Regions from separate parts of the Pseudomonas triclosanedens genome, predicted to be linked through region 1. Evidence: riboswitches for the same ligand, from Rfam matches in the RefSeq annotation. Region 1 holds a riboswitch; the other holds the start of a gene.

Evidence for each region. A riboswitch is a leader RNA that binds a small molecule or an ion and turns the genes downstream of it on or off. The one in region 1 is predicted to bind manganese.
Region 2: another riboswitch for manganese. It lies ahead of OU419_RS24380 (sodium:calcium antiporter); the one in region 1 lies ahead of OU419_RS23070 (TMEM165/GDT1 family protein).

What each region holds. Positions count from the first base shown of each region.
Region 1 covers NZ_CP113432.1:4,980,749-4,987,212, forward strand. The annotation lists gene OU419_RS23055 (DUF1835 domain-containing protein) at 1-610, shown strand, start outside; gene OU419_RS23060 (class I SAM-dependent methyltransferase) at 663-1,667, shown strand; gene OU419_RS23065 (amino acid permease) at 1,785-3,242, shown strand; yybP-ykoY riboswitch at 3,287-3,407, shown strand; gene OU419_RS23070 (TMEM165/GDT1 family protein) at 3,497-4,078, shown strand; gene OU419_RS23075 (ketosteroid isomerase-related protein) at 4,180-4,623, shown strand; gene OU419_RS23080 (NAD-dependent epimerase/dehydratase family protein) at 4,716-5,699, opposite strand; gene OU419_RS23085 (M48 family metallopeptidase) at 5,757-6,464, opposite strand, start outside.
Region 2 covers NZ_CP113432.1:5,264,815-5,271,278, forward strand. The annotation lists gene OU419_RS24375 (acetyl-CoA carboxylase family protein) at 1-721, shown strand, start outside; yybP-ykoY riboswitch at 760-982, shown strand; gene OU419_RS24380 (sodium:calcium antiporter) at 1,033-2,046, shown strand; gene OU419_RS24385 (type 1 glutamine amidotransferase domain-containing protein) at 2,133-2,810, shown strand; RNA gene ssrA (transfer-messenger RNA) at 2,884-3,241, shown strand; gene OU419_RS24395 (hypothetical protein) at 3,383-3,841, opposite strand; gene OU419_RS24400 (hypothetical protein) at 3,933-4,100, opposite strand; gene OU419_RS24405 (hypothetical protein) at 5,010-5,981, shown strand; gene OU419_RS24410 (hypothetical protein) at 6,158-6,460, opposite strand.

The DNA.
Region 1 (6,464 bases):
TGCCGCGTTCTGGCACACACTGGGTGGCGAAGCGTTGCGCTACCGGGAAATTGCCATCGAGCTGGCTACCGGAGTGGAATGGCTGCGCAACCCGAGCGTCGCCGAGGTCACCCTCTGGCATGGCGACAGCGCCAGCGAGCAACTGCTGCTGCGCCGCGTCTGTGCGCTGCTGCCTGAGCCTGTCCGGTTGCGCAGCGCCGCCGCCGGCAGCGGCGAGTGCCGCAGCGAGGACCGCCATGCCATCGCCATGCTCAAGCCGGAGGAAGTGGCACGTTCACTGGCCGCCAGCCGTGAACTGGACACCATCGCGCGTCAGCGCTTGGGCGCCGACTGGCTCAGCGCACTGAGCGCCAACGATGAACTGCGACTGTGGCTCGGCGGCCAGTTGCCGGGCGCCGGTTACGAACATATCGACCAGGTTCTGCTGGAAAGCGCCAACGATCACTGGCGCCCCGTGCAGTCGGTCATCGGGCCGACGATGGCCTATGTCGACGGTTTGTTCGTCAGCGACCTGCTGGCCGCCTGGCGCCTGCGCGAACAAGTCGCGGCCGGGCGCCTGGAACTGCGTGGCGAGGACTTCTGGAAAAACGGCGAGGTGCGGCTCGCCTAGGCTCGGCCGACGCAGCCCTGCTAAACTCGCGCCCTTTTTTCGAGGAGGCCGCATGTCCAACGCCCCTACCAGCGAAGTGCTGCTGCGCCAGATCGAGCGCTTCCAGGGCCGCGTGCTGCTGGCCGGCCTGCCCGCCGACGCACTGCTCGGCGCGCTGCCACAGGCGCAAGGCTGGAGCTGGCACGCAGGCGAAGCACGCCAACTGGAAGCCCGCTACCCGCAACGCTGCCACTTCGGCGCAACACCGCCAGCCGGCGACTTCGACGCCGCCGTGCTGTTCCTGCCCAAATCCCGCGAGCTTACCGACTACCTGTTCGACGCCCTGGCCAGCCGCGTGCCGGCGGGCGAGCTTTACCTGGTTGGAGAAAAGCGCGCCGGCGTCGAGCGTGCCAGCAAGCAGCTCGCAACGTTCGGCCGCGCCAGCAAGCTCGACAGTGCCCGCCATTGCCAGCTCTGGCATACGCACATCGACGAGGCGCCTGCCGCGCCGGACCTGGACGCCCTGGCGCAACGCTATGAACTGCCATTGGCCGACGGGCCGCTGCAGGTCATCACGCTGCCCGGCGTATTCAGTCACGGCCGCCTGGATCGCGGCAGTGCTCTGCTTCTGGAGCATCTCGACGGCCTGGCCGACGGCCACCTGCTGGATTTTGGCTGTGGCGCCGGGGTACTCGGCGCGACGCTCAAGCGACGCTATCCCGCAAGCCGGCTCACCCTGCTGGACGTAGACGCCTTCGCTATCGAAAGCAGCCGCCTGACCCTGGCCGCCAACGGCCTGGACGCCGAGGTGATCGCCGGCGACGGCATCGACGCAGCGCCGGGCGAGCTGGCCGCCATCGTCAGCAATCCGCCCTTCCACCAGGGCGTGCATACCAGCTACGCCGCCACCGAACATCTGCTCCGCCAGGCTGCGCGCCACTTGCGCGGCAACGGCGAGCTGCGCCTGGTGGCCAACAGTTTCCTGAAGTATCCGCCGCTGATCGAACAGCACCTCGGCCCGTGCCAGACCCTGGCCGAAGCTGACGGCTTCCGTATTTACAGCGCCCGGCGGCGCTGACCGCAGGCTCGCACTACACTCCACCGAGCCAATGGATCGGCACGCCCCCGCTCGCCCTGACAATCGAGGACACCCGTGAATCGAAGAATCAAAGATGACGTCGAACTGACATTCGCCATGGGGCCGAAGGAAAAGCCGCATCATCTCAAGCGCTCCCTGAAGCCACGCCACCTGAACATGATCGCCATCGGTGGCTCCATCGGCACTGGCCTGTTCGTCGCCTCCGGCAGCACCATCGCTACCGCCGGCCCCGGCGGCGCATTGATGGCCTATGCGCTGATCGGCCTGATGGTCTTCTTCCTGATGACCAGCCTCGGCGAACTGGCAGCGTACATCCCAGATTCGGGCTCGTTCTGCACCTACGGCAGCCGTTTCATCGACGACGGATTCGGCTTCGCGATGGGCTGGAACTACTGGTACAACTGGGCGGTGACCATCGCCGCCGAACTGGTAGCGGCGCAACTGGTGATGAAATTCTGGTTCCCCGAGGTGGAAGGCATCTACTGGAGCGCCGGCTTCCTGGCCATCATGTTCATGCTCAACTTCTTCTCGGTGAAAGGCTTCGGCGAGAGCGAGTTCTGGTTCGCGCTGATCAAGGTAGTGGCCGTTGTGATATTCATCGGCATCGGCCTGGCCAGCATCATCGGCATCATGCACGGCATCGACAGCCCCGGCTTCAGCAACTTCACCACTGGCGACGCGCCTTTCGTCGGTGGCCTGCAAGCGATGATCGGGGTAGCGATGATCGCCGGGTTCTCGTTCCAGGGTACCGAGCTGATCGGCGTCGCCGCCGGCGAGTCGGAAAACCCGCGCAAATCGATCCCCGTTGCGATCCGCCAGGTCTTCTGGCGGATCCTGATGTTCTACATCCTGTCGATCTTCGTGATCGGCATGCTGATCCCCTACACCGACCCGAACCTCCTCAAGACCGACAGCAGCGACATCAGCACTTCGCCGTTCACCCTGCTGTTCGAGCGCGCGGGCCTGGCCGCGGCGGCTGGTGTGATGAACGCGGTGATCCTCTCGGCGATCCTCTCCGCCGGCAACTCCGGCATGTACGCATCTACCCGGATGCTCTACACGATGGCTACCCAGGGCAAGGCTCCGCGACTGTTCACCCAGGTCTCGGAAAGCGGCGTGCCGCGCTATGCCCTTTACGCCACCACGCTGATCGGCGCGCTGTGCTTCCTTACCAGCTTCGTCGGCGACAAGACCGTATACACCTGGCTGCTCAACGCCTCGGGAATGTGTGGCTTCATCGTCTGGCTGGGCATCGCCATTTCGCACTACCGCTTCCGCAAGGGCTTCGTGCTGCAGGGCGGCGACCTCAACAGCCTTCCCTATCGCGCCAAATGGTTCCCGTTCGGCCCGCTGTTCGCCTTCACCCTCTGCCTGATCATCACCCTGGGACAGAACTACCGCGCCTTCGTCGGCGAGCACGTGGACTGGGCCGGGCTGATTGCCACCTACATCACCATTCCGCTGTTCCTGGCCGTCTGGCTGGGCTATCGCCTGAAGAACGGCACCCGGTTCATTCGCTACGACGAAATGGATATCCGTCCCAAGCACGATTGATCCGACACGCAGGCTTGCCCAAGTCCTACGACTTGGGCAGAATGCGCCCCGTCCTAGGGGAGTAGTCTCCCGCGAGTTCCCAACTCGCCCGGTACGCGTCAACACACTTGATCCGCAGATCATGGCGCGTGCGACCCCAGCCTGCATCGCTCAGGCTCCGGGTTTGACAAGACCTATGACACGAGCAACCTGACCCGGGGCGGGCAGGTGGCACGTGTCATGGTGATTAGTCGACCCGCCCCTTAGGAAGCCTGATGGAATCCCTCTTCGTCCCAACCCTGATCGTTGCCCTGGCCGAAATTGGCGACAAGACGCAACTGCTCGCGCTCGTCCTTGCCGCGCGTTTCCGCAAGCCCTGGCCGATCATCGCCGGGATCATCGCCGCCACCCTGGCCAACCACTTCGCCGCTGGCGCCGTCGGTAGCTGGGTCGCTTCCTTCTTCTCCGAAACCACACTGAGCTGGGTACTGGCAGCCTCCTTCCTGGCGGTGGCTGCCTGGACACTGATTCCCGACAAGCTCGACGATGACGAAGAAGGCTCGCTGAAGAAGTTCGGCCCCTTCCTGACCACCCTGATCGCGTTCTTCCTCGCCGAAATGGGCGATAAGACCCAGGTGGCTACCGTCATGCTGGCCGCGCAGTACCCGCATTTCTGGCTGGTGGTGATCGGCACCACCCTGGGCATGCTGATCGCCAACGTACCGGTGGTCCTGGCCGGCAACTTCGCTGCCGAACGCCTGCCGCTCAACCTGATCCGCCGTCTGGCCGCCGCCGCTTTCGCCGTTCTCGGCCTGGCCGCCGCCTGGCATGCGCTCAGCCTGGGTGGCGCGCTCTGAACTGACGCGCATCGAAAGAGACGCTGGCGCGCCGGCCAATGCCTGTGTATCGCATCCGATACACAGTGGTGCGCCATCGTCCCTGCACTCAGGAAGGCGCCATGTCGGACAAGGACCTTAAGAAGCTCGCTCGCCAGCACATCGATCTCGCCTGGAACAAGGGGCATCTGGCCCTGGTCGAGCAGTTCCATAGCCCAGACTTCCTCTACAAGAGCGCCTTCACCGAGCGACCGCTGGACAACCTCGGCTACCGCAAGCTGGTGGAGGAGATCCGCAGCGGCATGAGCGACCTGGAAGTGGCTGTCGAGGAGTGCATCCGCGAAGGCAACAAGGTCTTCACCTGGAGCACGCTGATGGGCAGTATTTCCCGGCCCGTGCTGGGCTACCCGGTCAGCGACCGGATCGTCAGCATTTCCGCGATGGGCTTCTGGGTGTTCAACAGCCAGGGGCAGGTGCAGGAGCTCTGTACGTTGTTCGACATGGAGAGCTTCCGCGCGCAGATGGGGCTGCAGAACCGCCCCTTCTCCGAGAAGGCGCTGCCCTGAGGCACGGCCCTGCAATGAAAAAGACCCGGTGAACGCCGGGCCTTCCTCCGCAGGAATCGAGCACACATCCTGCGCTGCGGGTATCGGGCCGATCACAGATAGTCGTTGGCCTGGAACCAGGCGATTGCCCGCTCCAGGGTATCCTCCAGCGGCACCCGCGACTCGAACCCCAACTCCTCGCGGGCCTTGCGCCCATCGAGGAACTGCCCTCCGGCCATCACTTCGATCGCTGTATCGTCCAGCAGCGGCACCTTGCCGGTCAGCCGATAGCGCCAGCGCCCGAGGGTCGCCAGTGCGCGGGCACGATGCAGCGGCATCGGCGTCGGCACCGGTTTGCCCAGCAGGCGGGCGATGGTGGCGGTCAGCTCGCCCATCTCGATGTTCTGCCCGGTCAGCAGATAGCGCTCGCCCACTCGCCCGCGCTCCAGCGCCAGCAAAAGGCCGCGACCGGCCTCGGCCGCGTCGATGACGTTGCGCCGTCCCGGCACGTAGTGAAGCATCTCGTCGTGCCCGATGGCGGTAATCAGGCGGCCAGTGGTCGGGCCGATATCCAGCTCGCCCAGCACCATGCCCGGAATCCCGATCACCACCGGCAGCCCGCCACGCGCCTGTTCGCGAGCCTGCTCGTCGAGCGCCCACTTGCACATGACATAGGCGCTCTTGCCAGTAGGCAGGCCCTCGTAGAACAGACCTTCGTGTCCGGGCTGTCCCTGCGGGTGCAGCGGCATGGCGAAGGCCGAGCCGACATACAGGATGCGCGGCACCTTTGCCTGCAGGCAGGCGGCATAGAAATGATTGGTCTGGTCCAGCGCGCTGGCCACTTCTTCCTGCCAGCGGCGTGGCCGCACCGGGTAGTAGCCGGCGCTGAATATCACCGCGTCCAGACCGCTCAGCGCACGCGCCATGCCCTGGTGATCGAACAGCTCGGCCACCCTGCATTCCGGTTCGAGATAGGCCAGCCGCTGGATCTGCGACGATGGCCGGTGGATCAGCACCAACTGGTGTCCCGCGGCCTTGATGGCGCGGGCGGCGTGATGGCCCAGAAGCCCTGTGGCTCCGAGTACAGCGATTTTCACGGGCGCTCCCTGTTCACTGAGAAAGCGGCGCTATGACGCGCCGCTCCCGGCTTCCGCTCAGCGGGCCTTGGCTTGCTCGTACAGCGGCATCACTTTCGGAATGGCGGCCTGCAGGTTAGCCATCCGGGTGCTGTCGGCCGGGTGGGTGCTGAGGATTTCCGGCGGCGCATTGCCGCCAGCCTGGCTCATCTTCTGCCACAGCGTCAGCGCAGCGTTGGGGTTATAGCCGGCACGGGCGGCCAATTCCAGGCCGATCAGGTCGGCTTCGTTCTCATTCTGGCGGCTGTTGGGCAAGGTCAGGCTGTATTGCACCACCTGATCGGCCAACTGCATGCTGTCCTTGCCGAGGCCGAGCAGCGCGCCGCCAAGGTTCTCGCCCATCTGTACCGCATAGGCGCGCGACATGGCTTCGCGGCCATGCTCGCGCAGGGCGTGGGCAATCTCGTGGCCCATGACCGCCGCCAGTTCGTCGTCGGTCAGCTTGAGCTGATCGATGAGGCCGGTGTAGACGATGATCTTGCCGCCAGGGCCGCAATTGGCGTTGAGCTCATCGCTCTTGATTACGTTGACTTCCCACTGCCAGGACGGTGCGTCCGGACGGAAGGTGCCGGTCTGCGGGATCAGCCGCGCGGCGATGGCCTTTACGCGCCTGGCATCGCTGCTGCTGGCATCCAGCTTGCCGGCTTTGGACGCCTCGCCGAGAGTCTGCTGGTAGGACTGCGCGTACATCTGGTCGACCTGCGCGCTCGACAACATGCTGAACAT
Region 2 (6,464 bases), 280 kb from region 1:
GCGCGTCTACGACATCCGCCAGGTCATCGAGCAACTGGCCGACAGCGATTCGGTACTCGAACTACGCCGCCAGTTCGCCGCTGGCATCATCACCGCGCTGGTGCGCATCGAGGGCAAGCCATTCGGGCTGATCGCCAACAATCCCATGCACCTGGGCGGCGCTATCGACGCCGAGGCTGGCGACAAGGCTGCACGCTTCATGCAATTGTGCGACGCCTTCGACCTGCCGATCATTTCCCTGTGCGACACCCCCGGCTTCATGGTCGGCCCGGAGGCGGAAAAGTCCGGCACCGTACGCCACGTCTCGCGCATGTTCGTCACCGCCGCCAGCCTCAGCGTGCCGTTCTTCACCGTGGTGCTGCGCAAGGGCTACGGCCTGGGCGCTCAGGCAATGGCCGCCGGCAGCTTCCACGCGGCGCTGTTCACCGTCGCCTGGCCCAGCGGCGAATTCGGTGCGATGGGCCTGGAAGGCGCGATCCGCCTCGGCTACGCCAAGGAGCTGGCCGCCGTGGAAGACCCGCAGGAGCGGCAGAAGCTGTTCGACAAGCTGGTCGCCGCCGCCTACCGCAATGGCAAGGGGCTGAACATGGCGAGCTACCTGGAGATCGACGATGTGATCGACCCTGCGGAAACCCGCCGCTGGCTGCTGCGCGGCCTGGCTTCGGTACCGCGCCCAACGCCACGGCAGGGGAAAAAGCGCCCGTTTATCGACACATGGTGAAACCATTTCTTGAGCACGCCGACCGATCGGATAGAATGCGCGGCGTCATTGGGGAGTAGCCGCCCGTTCTCGCGAACGGGGGCGACGTCAACACACTTGGCCCGGATCCGCCGACGATCCCGCGAACATGAACCGCGGATCGCAGGCAGATTGCAGGCCGTGGCGTCGCCAGCTGTACAGCCTGGCAAGACCTTTGACCACGCAGCCTCCGAATGGCCGGGGAGTCGCGTGGTCATGGGTATCGAACCGGCCGGGAATCTTACCGTGGTACACCACATCTTCCGTCGCTCCATCCGCCTGGAGCCCCGCGCATGCTGACCTTCATCCTCGAACTGCTCGGCATGCTGCTGGTGATCCTGATCGCCGCCGAACTCTTCACCAACGCGCTGGAACATTTCGGCGAACGCCTCGGTATATCCGAAGGCGTCACCGGTTCGCTGTTCGCCGCCGTCGGCACCGCGTTGCCGGAAACTCTGATCCCCCTGCTGGCGCTGTTCGCCGGCACCAGCAACGTGAACATCAACGAAGAAGTCGGCGTAGGCGCCATCCTCGGCGCGCCACTGATGCTGTCGACCCTGTCCACCTGCCTGATGGCCTGCTTCGCCATGCGTGCACGCGGGCTGAAAGGCCGTGTACGCCCCGAGCGCACCGGCCTGCAGCGCGACCTGAATTTCTTCCTGATCGCCTTCAGCGTCGCCGCCATCGCCATGTTCGTCCCGACCGGGCTGGTCCCCGTGCGCATCGGCCTGAGCGTGCTGCTGGTGCTCACCTACGTGGCCTACATCACCCTCACGCTGCGCGCATCGCAGAGCCTGGTGGAAGATGGCCACGGCACCGAAGCCGACCACCACATGTACCTGTCGCGCATCGGCCTGCCGACCAACCTGGCGACCATCCTGCTGCAACTGGCGCTGGGCCTCGCGCTGCTGGTGGCGGGCGCCAAAGGGTTCATCCACGGCGTGGAGGGCCTTTCGGACCTGCTGGGAATTTCCGCATTGCTGCTGTCGCTGCTGATCATCCCGATCGCCACCGAGCTGCCGGAAAAGATCAACAGCATCCTCTGGGTGCGCCGCGGCAAGGACACTCTCGCCTTCGGCAACATCACCGGCGCGATGGTTTTCCAGGGTACCCTGCTGCCCGCCATCGGTATCCTGCTCACCCCCTGGCAGCCGCGCATCGAGGTACTCACCGGCGTACTGATCACCCTGGGCGCGGCCCTCTGGCTGCGCCTCAATGCACAGCGCGGCGGCGGCCTGCCAATCTGGGTGCTGCTGCTCAACGGCGTGCTGTACGCCGCCTATCTGGGTATCACCCTCTCGCGCTGACGCTAGCGGCTCATTGCCTACACTGACAGTCCGGGCTGCCGTTTCGGCGGCAGCCGCACGACTAGTGATACGCCGAAGGAGTGAGCATGAAAATCCTGGTAGTCCTGACCTCCCACGACCAGCTTGGCAGCACCGGCAAGAAAACCGGTTTCTGGCTCGAGGAGTTCGCCGCGCCCTACTACGTCTTCAAGGATGCCGGCGCCACCCTGACCCTGGCCTCGCCAAAGGGAGGCCAGCCGCCGCTGGACCCCAAGAGCGACGCAGAAGATGCCCAGACCCCGGCCACCCGCCGCTTCCGCCAGGACAGCGAAGCCCAGGCGGCGCTGGCCAGCACCGTGAAACTCACCGACGTGAAGGCCGACGACTTCGATGCCATCTTCTACCCCGGCGGCCACGGCCCGCTCTGGGACCTCGCCGAAGACCGCACCTCAGTCGCCCTGATCGAAGCCTTCCACGCCAGCGGCAAACCCGTCTCCGCCGTCTGCCACGCCCCGGCGGTGTTCCGCCACCCGCACGGCCCGGATGGCAGGCCACTGGTGCAGGGCCGGCATGTCACCGGATTCTCCAACAGCGAAGAGGAAGCCGTTGGCCTCACCGACGTGGTGCCCTTCCTCGTCCAGGACATGCTCAAGGCCAACGGCGCCCGCTACAGCAAAGGGCCGGACTGGCAGAGCCACGTCGAGATCGACCGCGGCCTGATAACCGGCCAGAACCCCGCCTCCTCCGAAGCGGTAGCCGAAGCCGTCCTGAAATTCCTGCGTTGACAACAACTTGAGCCGCCCCGGTTGGACCTCGGGGCGGCTTTCCCGTAGAATGGTCGCGACCTTGAAAGGTTTTGGGGCCGATTAGGATTCGACGCCGGTAACAAAACTCGAGGGGCATGCCGAGTAGGTGACAGTTCTCGTAAATCAGCTGCCACAACTTTATAGTTGCCAACGACGACAACTACGCCCTAGCAGCCTAAGTGCCGCTAGCAGACCCTAGGGGATGCCTGTAAACCCGAAGATTAGGTCTGTCATATAGAACAGGATCGCCGCCAAGTTCGCTGTAGACGTAACGGCTAAAACTCATACAGCTCGCTCCAAGCGCCCTGCCACTCGGGCCGCGCGGAGTTAACTCAATAGAGATGGCTAAGCATGTAGAACCGACAGCGGAGAACTGGCGGACGGGGGTTCAAATCCCCCCGGCTCCACCAAACGCAAAAGATAAGCCCCTGATTTTCCTAGTGAAATTCAGGGGCTTTTTCTTTCTTGAGTAGTGCCTTATCGCAAGACTGGTATACCCGGGGCCTTCGGCACAACGCCCCGCTCTGCTCGGGACGTTATGCGGCAAATCGTCAGCGAGAAGCTGTGCCACCAGCGGCCGCAGGCTGTCTGTTGGTCACGCGGGTGAAGGTTTTGTTCTGGCCGCAGAACTGGATCACCATGCTGTTTTCGTCGGTGATCTTGGCCACGAAGTTGTTCGCGTAGAAGTTGCCGCCCCAAACGAGCACTTGCCCCTTCGGTTCCAGTTTTATATCTCGGAACAACTGGGAACCGGCGACGTTGTAGCGCAAAAGGCCCTTACGCCCCCCGCTCACCACATTGTTCTCAACTGTTCCGTACATGAAACCTTGGCGCGTGCTGTCGTCATGCAGAACGATGGTCATATCCTGACGCTCTACCGACGATGTAGGACAGTCCAGGTTGCCCTTCCAGGTACCTTCCATCGGCACGTCCGGCAATCCCAGGGAAGAGCCAATGGCGGAGCATCCGCCCATAGCGAGCAATGCGCCGACGATCACGATGCGTTTCATGCGAACTCCATTTTTCTTGTGTGATAGCCCATTCCGGCGGGCAATTGCCGCCGGCAGGGAAGGATGATCAGCCGAAGCCGAATGGAACGAATCAGATGCCGAGTGCCGGCATGACACCACGGGCGAATACTTTGCCGGCATCGGCGCCGCTCACAACCATGTCGTAATAGATGCACTGTTTCCGCTCAGTACGAATGAACAGACGTACTTGAGCATCGATATGCGGACCAAGATCCTGCCCTTTCTTCAACCCGGTCATTAAATGAACAGATTCGCTGCCCCAGAAGTCTTCACATGGCTCATTAGTCTTGGTGCCAACGAAGGAGCCGAGGAAGTAAAGAGCAACGGATAGAGAAAACCAGACACTTGAGTGGTTTGGCTCTCACATACAGCGATATGCAAACTCCCGTCGTGCACTCTTTGCAATATGCCAAATTGACATCATTCAGGTCAACAGGAACTATCGAACTGCGGAAAAATCATTGAATGCTCTGGGGAGAAAGGCAGTGAGAGCGAACAAAAAATAAGCAAAATCCATTTCCTGTGGATGGTTTCACGGGACTGGCTTTCGCTCCCACTGTCTATAGCATTAGGCTCTTCCAAGGCAGGGCCTTACACCGAAAGGTCACACCATCATAAATTCGTTCCTGGGTGAAGCCACTCCCGGTCTTATTACCGGCAATGTATTCAATGCATAGTCATATCTTGTATTTCTGATATCCAGCAACCTGCTGAAAGGAATGAAGTTCGAATGCCGAGCCCTCAAACCCATCACCATGCATGATGTTCTTGTATTCACAGTTATTACTACGACTGTGATGATAGTGCGGCCGCCAAACAGACTCCCCTGCCACAGGAAAGCCTTGGAATAAGCCTGGCACTGCCCTTTCCAGTCCTTGTCTCCCGGGCGTGGTCGTACTCGCCAAACCCCAGGATCTGACCTTGCGCCGAAGGCTCTATGGGCGTCCCGGAAACCTGGCGGGCGGCAGCTTTGCACAGTCCCTGTTTCGCCCCATGCACAGTATCACCGCCGTCATCTGCTGCAGCGTGACAGTGAAATAGTGTTGCTATAGGATGCCGCGCGGACGTGGCCAATGGCCACTTCCGCGCCTGACGCAGCCTCAGGAAAGAGGCCGGGCACCTAATAAAACAGCCAAGGAACAGATTGATGCACAAGAAGTACGTTCTGGCCGGAATGATCACCGCAGCACTGCTCTCTGGCTGCAATGGCGAGGATAAGCCCGCCGCAGCCCAACCAGCCCAGTCGAGCGCCTCCCAGGCGCCCAGCAAGCCCATGACGGAGGCGGAAATTGCCGCCGAGAAGAGGCGCCGCGTCTTCAACCCCACGCCTGAAGAAAGGGCCCAGGATGCAGCAGAGGAAGCGGCAAGGCACGCAGACGATTCGGTAACCGTTACCTTGGCGGATGCCGGGAAGAACGAGGACTTCGGCAGCTATCTGGAGATTGACAACGGCCTGGACATGGCGCTGCTCTACAACAGCCTCACGGAGTCGCCGGCAAGCCCTTCGGCGATCCTCGAAACGAACTCTGGCTGGACGCTCTTCAGCTACGACGACAAGAAGCTGACTGATCTCCTGCACAAGTATGGAAACGCCCGCGACAGCTTCGACAAGAGAGATATTGCTGCCAAGATCGAGCCCCTCATTATTGCTCGTGAGGACTCCCTGAAGAAAAACCGCTTCGTGAAGATTGATCTTGGTTCAAGAACCGATCTGTCCAAGTATGACTTCGACAGAAAAGGCTTTGCCAATAATCATAGTCTTTTCCAAGTACCTGACAAGTCTCAGATGACCGAGAGACAAAAGTACCTTTACGGCGATATACCGCTTCTTCGACCTACCATCAGCTTTAGCGACGTGTCCAATTACAATATGGGCGTAACCAACGGGAAAGAGTTCCAGTTCCTCCCTATCGAAGATGAGCAAGTTGCTCGAAAGCTTGAGAAATATGTAGCCGAGCGCAAGCAGTACAGCATTACCATCTATGGTGTAGTAAACGAACTAAGACAAGGCAAGCTCAAGAAGACCGAGCCTCAGCGCACTATGTATATGACTGTTCAGAAGATGGTCATCTGGGATACAAACGACCCCAAAGTGGTACTTGCAACCATCGGTGGTTGAATGGGGATGGTGGTTAGACACGGGAACTACCGTTTCCGCTGACCAATGAATCAAGTGTTCCGTGGGATAACCTCCTGAAGAACACGCAGAGATCCTGAAACATCGTCCGTCCGCCGCCCTAACGAAAAAGGCGCTGAGCAGTTACGCTCAGCGCCTTTTTTCTTTCCCGCATTCACCTACAGCGTCAGGAACCCCAGCCTCGGAATCAGCGGCTCGCTGCCATGCTCCGCCACCAGCTCGGAACAGGGTTTGCGCAATCGCAGCCGCTCGGCGTTGCACAGCAGCGGGCCATCTTCATCCCTGGCACCGAAAGGGTCGTCGATCAGGACGCCCTTGATCAGCCCCTGGCGGAACAACTCGCGGATGATCAGCAGGTTGGTCTCGGGGTGCCCACTCAGGTCGTTCACGGATTTGAAGTCGGTTTCCGAGAGCTGGCTGAGCACGGCGGTCAGCTGGGCCTGGGAGGGTTTTCGACTCATGGTG